DNA from 2 places in the Streptomyces sp. NPDC005402 genome. Region 2 is predicted to be linked to the other one. Evidence: riboswitches for the same ligand, from Rfam matches in the RefSeq annotation. Region 2 holds a riboswitch; the other holds the start of a gene.

Region 1 (7,776 bases), on a different contig from region 2:
CAGGCCACCGACGCGGCGAGCGGATTGCCCATGAACGTCGGGCCGTGGGCCAGCACCGGCACCTCGCCCCGCGAGATGCCGTCGGCCACGCGAGGCGTGCACAAGGTCGCCGCCATCGTCAGGTAACCGCCGGTCAGCGCCTTGCCCACACACATCACGTCCGGCGTGACCGCCGCGTGCTCCGCCGCGAACAGGGCGCCCGTGCGCCCGAATCCGGTCGCGATCTCGTCGAACACCAGCAGTACGTCGTGCGCGTCGCACGCCTCGCGCAGCACCCGCAGATACGCGGGGGAGTGGAACCGCATCCCACCCGCGCCCTGCACCACCGGCTCCACGATCACAGCGGCCAGCTCGTCCGCGTGCCGCTCGATCGCCGCGCGCAGCCGATCGGCGTACGACTCCTCGAACTCGGCCGGGGGAGCGTCCACGAACACCTGGCGGGGCAGGACCCCGGACCACAGCTCGTGCATCCCGCCCTCGGGGTCGCACACCGACATGGGCTGCCAGGTGTCACCGTGGTAGCCGCCGCGCCAGGTCAGCAGGCGCTGCTTGCCCGGACGGCCCAGCGAGCGCCAGTACTGCAGGCACATCTTGACCGCGACCTCGACCGACACCGACCCCGAGTCGGCGAGGAAGACATGCTCCAGGCCCTCGGGGGACATGTCGACAAGGAGCTTCGCGAGTCGGACGGCGGGCTCGTGGGTGAGCCCGCCGAACATCACATGGCTCATCCGCCCGAGCTGCTCGCGCGCCGCCTCGTTCAGCACCGGGTGGTTGTAGCCGTGGATCGCCGACCACCAGGACGACATGCCGTCGACCAGCTCCGGGCCCTCGGCGAGCCGCAACCGCACCCCGCTCGCCGACTCCACGACGAGCGGGTCGACCCGGCCGGGCATCGGACCGTACGGATGCCACACGTGCCGCCGGTCGAGCGCCAGCAGCTCCGGCACGGGCAGGAGGGGCAGATCAGGCATTGGGCGCGAGGTCCGTTCCGGCACCTCGACGGCGTACGGCGACCAGGTCCGTGCGCGGCTCGCTCACCGTCGGCGCGGCCGGGGCGGCCGTACCGCAGACCCCGCCGCCCTCGTGGGAGCCGCAGTCCGCGCTCTCATGGCAGCCGCCGGTCACCCGGTGCTCCGGCAGCGTCACCTCGCCCGCGCCCTCCACCTCGAACCCTGCGTCCGCGATCATCTCCAGGTCGGCCTTGCCGGCCTGGCCCTCGGTGGTGAGGTAGTCGCCGAGGAAGATCGAGTTGGCCAGGTTGAGGGCGAGGGGCTGCATCGTGCGCAGATGGACCTCGCGGCCGCCCGCGATGCGGACCTCGACGTCCGGACAGACGAAGCGGACCATCGCCAGGATGCGCAGACAGCGCTGCGGGGTGAGGTTCCACTCCTTGGCCAATGGGGTGCCCTCGACAGGGATCAGGAAGTTGACCGGAACCGAGTCGGGGTCCAGCTCGCGCAGCGCGTACACGACGTCGACCAGGTCCTCGTCGCTCTCGCCCATGCCCGCGATCAGGCCCGAGCAGGCGGACAGACCGGCCGCGTGCGCCTTGTTCACGGTGTCGACCCGGTCGGCGTAGGTGTGCGTGGTGGTGATGTCGCCGTAGGTCGACTCGGACGTGTTGAGGTTGTGGTTGTAGGCGTCCGCGCCCGCCTCGCGCAGTCGCTCGGCCTGGCCGTCGGAGAGCAGACCGAGACAGGCGCACACCTCGACGCCCTCGTTCTGCTCCTTGATCGCCTTGATGGTGCCCGCGACCCGGTCCACGTCACGGTCGGTCGGACCGCGCCCGCTGGCCACCAGGCAGACCCGCTTGGCGCCCCCCGCGAGCCCGGCCGCCGCGGCCTGGGAGGCCTGGTCGGGCTTGAGCCAGGTGTACTTCAGGATGCCGGTGTCGGCGCCGAGCCGCTGCGAGCAGTAGGAGCAGTCCTCGGGGCACAGCCCGGACTTCAGGTTGACGAGATAGTTGAGTTTCACCCGACGCCCGAACCAGTGCCGGCGCACCTTTCCGGCCGCGGCCACCACGTCGAGCAGGTCGTCGTCGGAGGTGGCCAGCACGGCCAGCGCCTCCTCGCGGGTCGGCAGCTCGCGCCGAAGCCCCTTGTCCACCAGCGTGTTCAGCAGGTCCATGAGAGCCGATCCTGTCTTACGGACCCGCCCCGGGCCAAGGTAGGGATCGCACAACACACCCGCAGCGACGTGTGGGTATTGCCACACCGTGGGTAGCGTTTGCTGCGACTAGGGTCTGTCCGTTGTCTACAAAAGCCCCGGAGGACCCATGGCGTTCGGCTGGATCGACGAGCAGGCGGCGGCGCGCCGGCGGGCCGGACTCGTACGGACCCTGCGGCCGCGTCCGGCCGACTCGCCGCTGCTGGACCTCGCGAGCAACGACTACCTGGGCCTGGCCCGCCATCCCGAGGTCGTGGCAGGCGCCGCGACGGCCGCGCGGACCTGGGGCGGCGGTGCGACCGGGTCCCGGCTCGTCACCGGCACCACCGAGCTGCACGGCGAACTCGAGCGCGAGCTGGCCGACTTCTGCGGCTTCGAGGCGGCGCTGGTCTTCTCCTCCGGATACGCGGCGAACCTGGCCGCCGTCACCGCGCTCGCCCCGCACGGCTCACTGATCGTCTCCGACGCGGGCAACCACGCCTCCCTCATCGACGGCTGCCGGCTGGCTCGCGGTACGACCCAGGTCGTCGCGCACGCCGACCCGGACGCGGTCCGCAAGGCACTGGGCACGCACGAGGGGCCCGCCCTCGCCGTGTCCGACACGGTCTTCTCGGTCGACGGCGACGCGGCACCGCTGGCCGGCCTCGCCGAGGCATGCCGGGAGCACGGCGCGGGCCTGGTCGTCGACGACGCCCACGGCCTGGGGGTGCTCGGCGCCGGCGGCCGCGGAGCCCCGCACGCGGCGGGACTCGCGGGCGCCGACGACGTGGTCGTCACGGTCACGCTGTCCAAGTCGCTCGGCAGCCAGGGCGGCGCCGTCCTCGGCCCCGCACGGGTGATCGAGCACCTGGTCAACGCGGCACGGACATTCATCTTCGACACCGGTCTGGCCCCCGCGTCGGCGGGAGCCGCCCTCGCGGCCCTGCGACTGCTCGGCCGTGAGCCCGAGCGGGCCGCACGCGCGCGCGAGGTGGCGACCGGACTGCACGCACGTCTGACCGCCGCGGGTCTGGAAGCGGTACGTCCGGACGCCGCGGTGGTCTCGGTGCGCGCACCCTCCCCGGAGGAGGCCCTGCAGTGGGCGGCCGACTGCCGTGCCGCCGGGCTCTTCGTGGGCTGTTTCCGGCCCCCTTCCGTGCCCGACGGCATCTCACGGCTCAGGCTGACCGCCCGCGCGGACCTCTCCGAGGAGCAGATCGAACGCGCTGTACGTGTGATCGGCGGAACACGACCATGAGTCGGCGTGACACGGCCGTGCACCGAACGGACTGAAACGGTCAGAACGCCCGGACGAAGCCCGCCCAGCTCTCGGGGGAGAAGAGCAGCGCGGGTCCGTCCGGATTCTTGGAGTCGCGTACGGCGAGCAGCCCGGCGCACGGCCCGGCCGACGGCCTCGCCGTCTCCACACAGTTGTTCGCCCCAGTGCTGTAGCTGCTGCGCAGCCAGCGCACTTCGGGCAGTCGGGTACTGGAGGTTACGTTCCGAGGCAGTGCAGACATGGTGCCTCCTTACGTGCCGTCACCCATCCCCGCGAGGTAATCCAACGAGTCCTCGGGCGAAAGGGCGTGGATCCGAAGGGTGTTGAAGGCCTCGGTGTAGGCCTGGAGGTCTTCTTTCCGTTCGAGATAGAGGCTACTCGTCAAGTGGTCGAGAACAACCACATCCAGATCAGAAGTGCGCGAAAATGAGAAGATAACGAAAGGCCCGGTGATACCCACATGTGCCCCGGCAGCGAACGGCAGTACCTGCAGCCGCACTTGGGGCAGCCGCGCCGCCTCCAGGAGTCTCTTGCGCTGACGGGCCATCACCTCGGGGCCGCCGACCTCCCGCCGCAGCACCGCCTCGTCCAGGACGGCGCTCAACTCGAGTGGCGGCTGTGCGCGCAGGATGTCCTGACGGGCCAGCCGGACCTCCACCAGGGCGTCGAGACGTTCGTCGTCGAGACCCTCCACCGCGGCCCTGGTCACCGCACGGGCGTACTCGGGCGTCTGGAGCAGGCCGGGCACGACCGAGGTCTCCAGCGTGCGCATCGTGCTCGCCTGGGCCTCCAGACTGATGAAGTCCCGGTATGTCGGCGGCAGGACGCCCCGGTACGCGTGCCACCAGTGGTGCCGGCCGCCGTTCTCGTCGGAACCCGCCAATACCAGCAACAGCTCCCGCAGATTCGCGTCCCCCACGCGGTAGGCGTCGAGCAGTAACCGCACATCGGCCGGTTTCACCCCGCTGGCACCGGTCTCGATGCGGCTCACCTTCGACTGGTGCCAGCCCACGAGCCGGGCCGCCTCGCCGCTGGTGAGCCCCGCACTCGCGCGCAACGCACGCAGTTCGGCGCCCAGTTTCCGCCGGCGCACCGCGGGACCGTGCTGCATGGCGCTACTCCTTACTCCTTACGAGCCGCCCAAATACGGTCTCGCGTCGCAGAGTTCACCGCTTCGAGCGACAGATATATGCACATCTTGGTGGATCGGCACCCGTCACAGCCTCGGTGGTGGCACTCTGGCGATGAACCACCAGTCCGGGACCGTACTCGAACCATCCGCACCGTGTCGGACTCCGGTCCTGTGGGAAAGGGACGACGTCGCCATGGCAGACCACCTGGAAGCATCCGTCACTCTGCCGAGCGAACCCGCCTCGGTCTCCGCGGCCCGCACCTATGTCCTGAGCACACTGGCGGAGTGGGGGCTGCCGCCCACCACGGACGCCGCCGAGACCGTCCGGCTCATCGTCTCCGAACTCGCCACCAACGCCGTACAGCACACCTTCGGGCAGTCACCCACCTTCACGGTGGACCTCGAGCTGGACCGTGACGAACAACTGCGCATCGGCGTCACCGACAGCCACCCCCGCTTCCCCAAGCGTCTGCCCGCCGCGGTCCAGCAGGACAACGGACGGGGGATGGTGATCATCCGCTGGCTCGCCGCCGAGTACGGCGGCAGGCTGAAAGTCAGGCCCACCCGGGAAGGCGGCAAGACCGTCTCCATCGAACTCCCGTGGAAGGTACCGGCGGAGCCGGTCACGGCCGCCGGACAGCAGGAGCCGTAACCCGCCCCACGGGGGACGCGAGGCCGTCGAACCGACGTCAGAGGGAAGCCGAGGCGGCGGTGCGGCCGTTGCGGCAGGGATTCGTCACGAACGCGTGCCCATCCCAAGGCCCCCATCTCAGCCTGCTGGGGGCGGTGGCAGCGTCGGCCGCGGGCGGCTCGGGCCGTAGCCGGGGTCACCGGAGGCGTGTTGACGGTTCTCGGGGTGATGCTCCTGGCCGAGCCGTTGCTCGCGGCCTGATCACCTCGCGCCTCGCCGACGGAGGGGTGGAGTGCGACTGCGCCGCCTTGCGGTCCTCGGCGAGTCCCGCCCGCCGGACCAGTCGGGGGAGCAGGCCCCACAGGCCCAGACACACCAGCAGGGTCGCCGCGCCCGCGGCCACTCCGCCGGCCCGGCCTGTGGTCACGTCCACGACGAGCAGTACGGAGCCGGTGAACGCGAGCACCAGAACCCCCATGCCGACCGTGGCGAGCCGGGAGGAGACCTGCGCGATGCGGGCCTTGGCGCCGCGTTGGAAGAGCGAGTGGTGCAGGGCCGCCGGTGCGGTGAACAGGGCCGCCGCGACGACCGCCAGCAGCAGCGTGGTGACGTACGTGCTGCGCTGGAAGGTGTCGAGGGACGGGAAGCGCTGGGTGAAGGCCAGGGCCAGCAGAAAGGCGAAGAGGATCTGCACCCCGGTCTGGGTGACGCGCAGTTCCTGGAGCAGCTCGCCGAAGTTGCGGTCGGCGCGCTCCAGCGGGGTCTCGTAGCGGGCGGTGCAGGGGCGGTGGTCGGCCATGCGGGCGCGGATAACCAGCTGAGCGCGTGTCACGCGCCCCCGGGAGCCCGAGGGGGCGGCGGGAGGTCAGGTCGCCGCCGCCCCCTCGGGGGCGTCACTTGACCCGGCCGTACCAGACGCTCTTCGTCCAGATCTTCTGCAGCCTCACCACGTCCCCGGTCTTCGGGGCGTGCCAGATCTTTCCCTTCCCGGCGTAGATGCCGACGTGGTAGACGTTCGAACCCGAGTGGAAGAACACCAGGTCGCCGGCCTTGCGGCTGCCCGAGCCGATGTGGCGGGTCTTGTTGTACTGCTGGGCCGCCGTGCGCGGGAGCTTCTTGCCCGCCTTCTTGAACGAGTACAGCGTGAGCCCCGAGCAGTCGAAGCGGCGGGGTCCTGTGGCGCCGTACTTGTACGGCGAGCCCTTCTTGGAGGCCGCTACCTTGAGCGCCTTCGTCGCCGGCGTCGCGGCGGCGGCGTCGGCTGCGACGCCCGGCACCACGACGGAGCCGCCCACGGCGGCGATGGCGAAGGCCGAGGCCGTACCGGCCCGGACCATCAGCGACGGGACACGATTGAGCGCAGTCATGCGCAACCCTTCGTCAGCCGCCTGTGAAGGATGACCTGTCGGATTCGGGCTGGCGAAGTTGCCCGGCCGCTGACGCGGCTTCACCCCAAGGGATGCTCGGCCCGGCCATGGCGTGACCGTTCCGGCGACCCGTCGTGCTTGGGTCCTCCACTCCTGCCGATCCACTCCTGTCGACCGGTCATCCGGGCGGCGGCAGGACTCGGCGTCCGCCCGGATCGCCCCGCCGTTGTGGCGGGGGCTTGTCGTCAGTCAGGGATCTTGGCGCACGGATGTCCCAAAAACCCAATGGAACCGGGGATTTGTGTTGTTACTCACCACTCACCCGTTCGGGTGGACACATGAGCGTTCGAAGAGGCGTCGAGGGGTCCGCTGCCCCCTCGACCAGCACAGGAACTCCTCATCCCCCACCTGAAACACGCGCATTGCGCAACCCGGACGGGCGCGAAAAAGGACTCGCGCCTCCTGCAAACGGCGGTACGTCTTTTGGTCCGTTTCAACCGAGCTCCGGACGCCCCGTCAGACCCGTGGAACGTCCGGAGTCACAGCCGGCGCGTCAATGCGTCAATTGCCGGGTTCGGGCGGCACGGTGACCCTGGCCGTACGCCGCTCTCCGTCCAGGACCCGCAGGGCCCGCGCCAGCGTCGCGGCGTGCAGTTCGCGCTCACCCCGGCCGTGCATCAGCACGAGCGCGTCCCGCAGCTCGGCCGCCCTGCTCACCAGCGCCTGCGCCGCGCGCAGTCCGCCGTAGGTGTCCTCGCGCCGGGCCGGGTTGATCCGGCCCAGCAGGTCGACCACGTCGAGATAACGGTCGATCAGCTCGCCCTCGGCGCGTGTGAGCGCGGGCAGCGGTGGAAGGTCCGGCACCATCGAGGGCTCACCTCGCGCCCGGAGCGGAGTGCGAGGACTTGCGGCTCGGGACGATCGCGTCCACCAGGCCGTAGTCCAGGGCGCCCTGCGCGTCCAGGATCCTGTCCCGCTCGATGTCCGCGCTCACCTGCTCGGAGCTGCGCCCGGTGTGCCGGACCAGCATCTGCTCCAGGCGGCCCCGCACCCGGATCAACTCCTCGGCCTGGATGGCCAGATCGCCGGCCTGCCCCTGCACCGGCTCGCTCAGCGCGGGCTGGTGGATCACCACCCGGGCGCCCGGCAGTACGGACCGCTTGCCCGGGGTGCCCGCCGCCAGCAGCACCGCCGCGGAGGAGCCGGCCTGTCCGAGACA
Region 2 (7,776 bases):
AAGAACCGCGGCTGCTCCCAGCCCAACCTCACCGCCTCCTGGGTCAAGTCGGTCAGCACGGTCGGCTGGAAGCTCATCCCGCTCTACGTCGGCGCCCAGCCGCCCTGCCAGAGCGGCTCCAACCCCGAGAAGCTCACCACCTCCACCGCCGCCTCCCTCGGCGCGACCGACGGCGCGGACGCGGTCGCCAAGGCCGCCGCGCTCGGCATGAAGGTCGGCAGCCCGATCTACCTGGACATGGAGGCGTACGACATCACGAACAAGGCGTGCAACGACGCCGTGCTCACCTATGTCCGCGCCTTCGACAAGACCCTGCGCGCGAAGACGTACCGCGCGGGCTTCTACGGCTTCAGCAGCTCCAGCGCCAAGGCGATCGCCAACGCCACCGACAAGACCGACCTGCCGGGCAACCTCTGGTACGCGCTGTGGGACAAGCAGAACACCACGACGACGGACTGGCCGTTCGGCAAGACCCAGTTCACCGATCACAGCCGCGGCCACCAGTACCTGGTCAACAGCAAGGAGACGCGCAACGGCTACACGATCACCGTGGACCGCGACGCCTGGGACGCCCCGGTGGCCATCACCGGCTGACCCCCGCACACGCGCGTGCGTGCCGGCGAGAGCGCGGCGGTGCCGGAAGTCCCGGTGAATCGTTGGTCGAATGGGTTGGCCAGAGCCGGTCCCCTGCCTACCATCGATCACCGCAAGACCTTGTGCACCGTCGCACAATCTCCTCGGGAGGCCTCCTTGCACCGCCGTCGTCGCACCGCGCTCGTCCTCTCCGCCGCCCTTGTCGCAGCGGCACCCCTGCTCACCGCCTGCGGAAGCGACGCGCATCCCGGCGCGGCGGCCGTCGTCGGCGGGCAGCGGATCACCGTCTCCCAGCTGGAGAACCGGGTGACCGAGGTGCGTGACGCGCAGCGGGCCGCCGTCACGGACGAGACGCAGTACAAGCAGGCCATCGCCAAGACCGGCACCCTCACCCGCGACGTCCTGCACGGCATGGTCCTCGACCGGGTACTGCACCGGGCGGCCGCCGACGCGGGCGTGTCCGTGACCCGCAAGGAGGTCCAGGAGCTGCGGTCGGGCCTGGAGGAGCAGGCGGGCGGGTCCAAGGGCCTGGAGACGGCCTGGCTCCAGCAGTACGGCATCGCACCCGAACGCCTCGACGAGAACCTCCGCCTCCAGCTGGAGGCCCAGAAACTCGCCGGGAAGCTCGGCACCGACACCAGCGACCCCGCCTTCTGGAACGCCCTGAGCAAGGCGTCGAAGCAACTCGACGTCGACCTCAACCCGCGCTACGGCACCTGGGACGTCGCGAAGAGCACCCGCGTCGACGCGAAGACTCCGTGGGTACGGGAGGTCACGGCGACGGGGAGCGAGCAGAGCGCGTAGCGGGACAGGGGCGGCCGACAGCACGGCCGGCAGGACCGTCCACAGCCCTACCCGCAGGACGGTCCACACCGAGCGGGCAGATGATCGTACGATCACTCCGCCACCCCTGACCTGTGGACAACCGGATCGCCTCGTCGGCCCCGTGCGTTAGCTTCGAATCGTGAACGCAACCGGCTTCGAGCCCGCCCCCGACCAGGACCCCGACACGGCGTCCGCCCCCGGCCGCATCGTCCTGCTCACCACCAGCCACCGCGTCGCCCCCGGCCTGCTGTCCTGGCCCGCCTGGCAGGCACTGCACGCCGCCGACCGTGTGCTGTGCGCGGACGGCACCCACCTTCAGCTGCCGTATCTGAGGGAGGCGGGGATACGGGTCGACGAGACGTCCCCGACCGCGGAGGAACTGGTCGCCGCGTGCGCGGGCGGGCACACGGTGATCGTCGTGGCCACGGGCGAGGGCGAGCCGGCCCTCACGGACGGCCTGGCCCGCCTCGCCGGATCCGGACGCGTACAGATGCCCGAGCTGGAGCTGCTCCCCGCCTCCTACGACCTGCCCGGCGCCCGGCTCCTCGACCTCGTCCAGGTCATGGACCGCATCCGCGCCGAGTGCCCGTGGTCCTCCCAGCAGACCCACAGGGGTCTCGCGAAATACGGCATCGAGGAGGCGTACGAACTCGTCGAGGCCATCGAGGAGGACGACCGCGACGAACTGCGCGAGGAACTCGGGGACGTGCTGCTCCAGGTCGTCTTCCACTCCAGGATCGCCGAGGAGGACCCGGACGCCCCCTTCTCCATCGACGACGTCGCCGGCGGCATCGTCGCCAAGCTCATCCACCGCCACCCGCACGTCTTCGGCGACGAGAGAGCCGACACCCCCGAGGAGGTCAAGGCCCACTGGCTGCGCACCAAGGCGATAGAGAAGCAGCGCACCTCGGTGACCGAGGGCATCCCCCTCGGCCAGCCCGGCCTCGCCCTCGCGGCCAAGCTGGCATCACGGGTGCGGACGGCGGGCCTGGACGTCCCGCTCCCGAAGACCGAGGGCATCGGCTACGAACTCCTCACCCTGGCCACCCGCGCCGAGGCGGCGGGCGTCGACCCGGAGGCTGCGCTGAGGGCGGCGGCACGGGCGTACCGGGACGCGATCCGGGAGGTGGAGGGCTGAGGGGGTGAGAGGGCTGAGGTAGCGCCGGTTGGGTGGGGGAGGGGCCTGGCAGGTGGGAGGAGGGAGGGCCCTCGGCACGTGAGGGAACCGGCACCGACAAGCCCCCCACCCCGCCGGATAACGTCAAGGAGTGACCGACCAGCCCTCCACCACCCCGCCCCCCACCACCCCGCCCCCCACAACCCCCACCCCCACAACCCCCACCCCCACAACCCCCACCCCCACCCCCACCCCCGAACTCTTCACCTGGGAGTTCGCCACCGACCCCTACCCCGCCTACGCCTGGCTCCGCGAACACGCCCCCGTGCACAGGACCCGGTTGCCCAGTGGGGTGGAGGCCTGGCTGGTCACCCGTTACGCCGATGCCAAGCAGGCCCTGGCCGACCAGCGGCTCAGCAAGAACCCCGCGCACCACGACGAGCCCGCGCACGCCAAGGGGAAGACCGGTATCCCGGGGGAGCGCAAGGCGGAGCTGATGACGCATCTGCTGAACATCGACCCGCCGGACCACACCAGGCTCCGACGGCTCGTCAGCAAGGCGTTCACGCCCAGGAGGGTCGCCGAATTCGCGCCCCGGGTGCAGGAGCTGACCGACCGTCTCCTCGACGGTTTCGCGGCCACCGGCACCGCCGACCTCATCCACGAGTTCGCCTTCCCGCTCCCCATCTACGCGATCTGTGACCTGCTCGGTGTCCCCCGGGAGGACCAGGACGACTTCCGGGACTGGGCGGGCATGATGCTGCGCCACACGAAAGCCGGGCAGGCAGGGGGGCCGCGGGGCGGGGTCGCGCGGTCCGTGAAGAAGATGCGCGGCTATCTCGCCGAACTCATCCACCGCAAGCGGGCAGAGCTGCCCGACGAGCCCACCCCCGGCGAGGACCTCATCTCCGGGCTCATCCGCGCCTCCGACCATGGTGAGCACCTGACCGAGAACGAGGCCGCGGCCATGGCCTTCATCCTGTTGTTCGCGGGTTTCGAGACCACCGTCAATCTGATCGGCAACGGCGCCTACGCCCTCCTCACCCACCCCGAGCAGCGGAACCGGCTGCAGGAGTCCCTGGCCAGGCAGGAAAGGGGCCTCCTGGAGACCGGGGTGGAGGAACTCCTGCGTTACGACGGCCCGGTCGAACTGGCCACCTGGCGGTTCGCCACCGAAGCCCTGCGGATCGGCGGGCAGGACATCGCCGCCGGGGATCCGGTGCTCGTCGTACTCGCGGCCGCGGACCGGGATCCGGAGCGGTTCGCCGACCCCGATGTGCTCGATCTGTCCCGCCGTGACAATCAGCACCTCGGTTACGGACACGGCATCCACTACTGCCTCGGTGCCCCGCTCGCCCGCCTGGAGGGCCAGACCGCGCTCGCCACCCTCCTCACTCGCCTCCCGGACCTCCAACTCGCGGTGGATTCGGCCGATTTGCGTTGGCGTGGGGGGCTCATCATGCGTGGACTGCGTACTTTGCCCGTGGAGTTCACGCCCGTCCGGTAATCGACCGAGGGGTCCGGCCTATCCCGGCGCGGTGCCGCGTAAACATGACGCGCCCTCAAGTATGTGATCTTCACGTGATCTACGCGGCATTAACTTGTGACAAGTGATCGAACCCCTATACGTTCACGGACCAGCGCGGTGCCCCGTACCACCCACCGCGCGGGTACTTGCTGTCTCGGGAAAGGTCCCTCCATGCTCTCCGGGAACGGTCGTCACCGTCGCCCCCGTCAGGCTCCGGCTCTCCTCGTGGCAGCCGGTGTGACGGGATCCGCCATCGCGATCCCACTGCTCGGAGCGACCGGGGCGAGTGCCGCCACCGGCACCACCTGGGACCACGTCGCGGAGTGCGAGAGCGGCGGCTCCTGGAGCGCGAACGACGGCAACGGCTACTACGGCGGCCTGCAGATGTCCCAGGAGAACTGGGAGAAGTACGGCGGCCTCGAATACGCCGAGACCGCGGACCTGGCCAGCCGCAGCCAGCAGATAGCCGTGGCCGAGAAGCTCCTCGACGACCAGGGCATCGCCGCGTGGCCGACCTGCGGTCTGCTCGGCGGTCTCAGCAAGGACTCGAGTTCGGCGGACGTCGACACGGGCGTCGGGAGCGGTACGCCCTCGGCCTCGGCTTCCGGCTCGTCCGCCACATCCGACTCGTCTGGTTCGTCCGGTTCCTCCAACTCCTCGGGCTCCGAGGAGTCTTCCGGTCTGCTCGACGCACTGGACGGTTCGTCCGCGACGCCCTCGCCGTCGGCCACTCCCTCCGGCGACGACGACGGTGCCGCCAAGTCGGACAAAAAGAACTCTTCGGAATCCAAGGACTCCGCCACGAAGGACGCGCGGCCTTCCGGCAGCTCGCCCGTGGTGAGCCCGGAAGAGGGCGAAGCGGACAAGTCGTGGCAGGAGGGTAGCTCTTCGGCCCTCGTGGACGTCGGCGCCCTGGGTTCCGGCAAGCATCGCGGCGGCAGCGCCGAGGAAAGTGCGACGAAGAGCACGGCCTCGCCCTCGGCCGGCCGGCACGCCGCCACCTACACCGTCCAGGAGGGCGACTCCCTCGTCTCCATCGCCGACTCCCTTGGCCTCGACGGCGGATGGCGTGCCCTCTATGCCGAGAACAAGGACCGTATCGGGGCCGACCCGAGCAACATCGTCGCCGGTCAGACGCTCGACACAGGGGCTGAATAGGGCCGAAAAGGCCTGAAAAGCAGCGGGAGTTCACGTCACACTTCGCACTGAATGTCCACTTTGGTGAAAGTGTGGGATGAGTCTCAGAAGCCCTGATCGTCTTTGAAATTCCGCCGATCGCGTGTCTACGGTCGTGACCGCTCGGCAACCCGAGCCCCGTCTGTCGCAACGCCGAATCCTGCCAGCGGCCGTACGGGAACAGTCGTCGCGTCAAGCGCCGTAGGCAGGAGCGGGGGACCCAAGGTAAGTGCCGGACCCAGCAGTTCACGCTGGACCGGCTTGGGGTTAAGTCGCGCACCGCGAGGTGTGCGACCGGGCAACTCAACCGGCCCGAACCCGACAGCTCACCTCGCAGGCGTCGGTGAGGGGATCCACCATGCTGTTTTCCGGCAAGGGCAAGCACCGCCGTCCGTCCAAGGCCACCCGCGCCGCCGCGCTCGCCGGTGTCACCGGTGTCGCCATCGCCGCCCCGCTGATGGCGGCCGGCAACGCCTCCGCCGCCACCGCCTCCGAGTGGGACACCGTCGCCCAGTGCGAGTCCGGCGGCAACTGGTCCATCAACACCGGTAACGGCTACTACGGCGGCCTGCAGTTCTCGGCCTCCACCTGGGCCGCGTACGGCGGCACGCAGTACGCCGCGCAGGCCAACCAGGCCAGCAAGTCGCAGCAGATCGCCGTCGCCGAGAAGGTCCTCGCCTCCCAGGGCAAGGGTGCCTGGCCGGTCTGCGGCACGGGCCTGTCCAGCGCCGGCTACAACGGCGGCAGCAGCTCGTCCTCCTCCAGCTCGAACTCCAGCTCCTCGAACTCGGGCACCAGCACCCGTTCGACCGACGAGCAGAGCGCCTCGCGTTCGACCGACCGTCCGGCCGCCAAGAAGACCGTCACCACCCCGACCGGCAAGAAGGTCAAGAAGGGCGACGGCGAGTACAAGGTCGTCAAGGGTGACACCCTCAGCTCGATCGCCGAGAAGCACAAGGTCAAGGGCGGCTGGCAGAAGCTGTTCAAGCTGAACAAGGACATCATCGACGATGCCGACTTCATCTTCCCGGGCCAGCAGCTGCACCTGAAGTAAGGCCCAGCTGAACCACAGGGCCCTCACAGCCGTGTCCTTCAGGATGAAGGCCTCGTGAGGGTCCCCCCCCGTCCCCACGGGCTCCCCGCTCCGGTGCGTGTTCCCCCGTACGCACCGGGGCGGGGTTTTTTCATGGGCCGCTGCGGGGGCGTCTTTGTTCAGTTCAGAAACAATTTACTCTCGGTTCTGTCCAGGGGGCGGTCCACACGGTGGCCGATCCCCCGGAGCCGGTTAGGCTCGGACTCGCAGAACCCACCGCGGTCCCGGCGGACCGTGTCACATCCCAAGAAGGAGATGCTCGTGCCGTCCATCGACGTCGTCGTAGCCCGGGAAATCCTGGACTCCCGAGGCAACCCCACGGTCGAGGTCGAGGTCGGCCTCGACGACGGCAGCACCGGTCGTGCCGCCGTTCCCTCCGGCGCCTCCACGGGCGCCTTCGAGGCCATCGAGCTGCGCGACGGTGACCCGAACCGCTACCACGGCAAGGGTGTCGAGAAGGCCGTCCTGGCCGTCATCGAGCAGATCGGCCCGGAGCTGGTCGGCTACGACGCCACCGAGCAGCGCCTGATCGACCAGGCGATGTTCGACCTGGACGCCACCGACAACAAGGGCTCGCTCGGCGCCAACGCCATTCTCGGCGTCTCCCTGGCCGTCGCCCACGCCGCCTCCGAGGCCAGCGACCTCCCGCTCTTCCGCTACCTGGGCGGCCCGAACGCGCACCTGCTGCCGGTGCCGATGATGAACATCCTGAACGGCGGCTCGCACGCCGACTCCAACGTGGACATCCAGGAGTTCATGATCGCCCCGATCGGCGCGGAGTCCTTCTCCGAGGCGCTGCGCTGGGGCACCGAGGTCTACCACACCCTCAAGAAGGTCCTGAAGAGCAAGGGCCTGTCCACCGGCCTCGGCGACGAGGGCGGCTTCGCGCCGAACCTGGAGTCCAACCGCGCCGCCCTGGACCTCATCCTCGAGGCGATCAAGGAAGCCGGTTACATCCCCGGCGAGCAGGTCGCCCTGGCGCTCGACGTCGCCGCCTCCGAGTTCTACAAGGACGGCAAGTACCAGTTCGAGGGCAAGGACCGCTCGGCCGCCGAGATGACGGAGTACTACGAGGAGCTCGTGGCGGCCTACCCGCTCGTCTCCATCGAGGACCCGCTGTTCGAGGACGACTGGGCCGGCTGGAAGGTCCTCACGGACAAGCTCGGCGACAAGGTGCAGATCGTCGGCGACGACCTGTTCGTCACCAACCCGGAGCGCCTGGCCCGCGGCATCGAGGACGGCGCCGCGAACGCGCTGCTCGTCAAGGTGAACCAGATCGGCTCGCTGACCGAGACCCTCGACGCCGTCGAGCTCGCCCAGCGCAGCGGCTTCAAGTGCATGATGTCCCACCGCTCCGGCGAGACCGAGGACGTCACCATCGCCGACCTGGCCGTCGCCACCAACTGCGGCCAGATCAAGACCGGCGCCCCGGCCCGCTCCGAG

The links. Region 2 has a riboswitch for cyclic di-AMP ahead of ABZT02_RS15670 (transglycosylase family protein). Riboswitches for the same ligand answer to the same signal wherever they lie in the genome.
Region 1: linked by a shared signal. The riboswitch ahead of ABZT02_RS38620 (NlpC/P60 family protein) and the one ahead of ABZT02_RS15670 (transglycosylase family protein) in region 2 are both predicted to bind cyclic di-AMP.

What each region holds. Positions count from the first base shown of each region.
Region 1 is NZ_JBEXFB010000029.1:21,831-29,606, forward strand. It holds gene ABZT02_RS38585 (adenosylmethionine--8-amino-7-oxononanoate transaminase) at 1-974, opposite strand, end outside; gene bioB (biotin synthase BioB) at 967-2,130, opposite strand; gene ABZT02_RS38595 (8-amino-7-oxononanoate synthase) at 2,279-3,406, shown strand; gene ABZT02_RS38600 (DUF397 domain-containing protein) at 3,447-3,668, opposite strand; gene ABZT02_RS38605 (helix-turn-helix transcriptional regulator) at 3,678-4,538, opposite strand; gene ABZT02_RS38610 (ATP-binding protein) at 4,753-5,211, shown strand; gene ABZT02_RS38615 (DUF6328 family protein) at 5,387-5,989, opposite strand; gene ABZT02_RS38620 (NlpC/P60 family protein) at 6,084-6,557, opposite strand; cyclic di-AMP (ydaO/yuaA leader) riboswitch at 6,561-6,772, opposite strand; gene ABZT02_RS38625 (hypothetical protein) at 7,119-7,424, opposite strand; gene ABZT02_RS38630 (ATP-dependent Clp protease proteolytic subunit) at 7,432-7,776, opposite strand, start outside.
Region 2 is NZ_JBEXFB010000007.1:112,581-120,356, reverse strand. It holds gene ABZT02_RS15695 (glycoside hydrolase domain-containing protein) at 1-594, shown strand, start outside; gene ABZT02_RS15690 (SurA N-terminal domain-containing protein) at 751-1,398, shown strand; gene ABZT02_RS15685 (nucleoside triphosphate pyrophosphohydrolase) at 1,559-2,557, shown strand; gene ABZT02_RS15680 (cytochrome P450) at 2,688-4,043, shown strand; gene ABZT02_RS15675 (transglycosylase family protein) at 4,236-5,222, shown strand; cyclic di-AMP (ydaO/yuaA leader) riboswitch at 5,428-5,595, shown strand; gene ABZT02_RS15670 (transglycosylase family protein) at 5,599-6,294, shown strand; gene eno (phosphopyruvate hydratase) at 6,589-7,776, shown strand, end outside.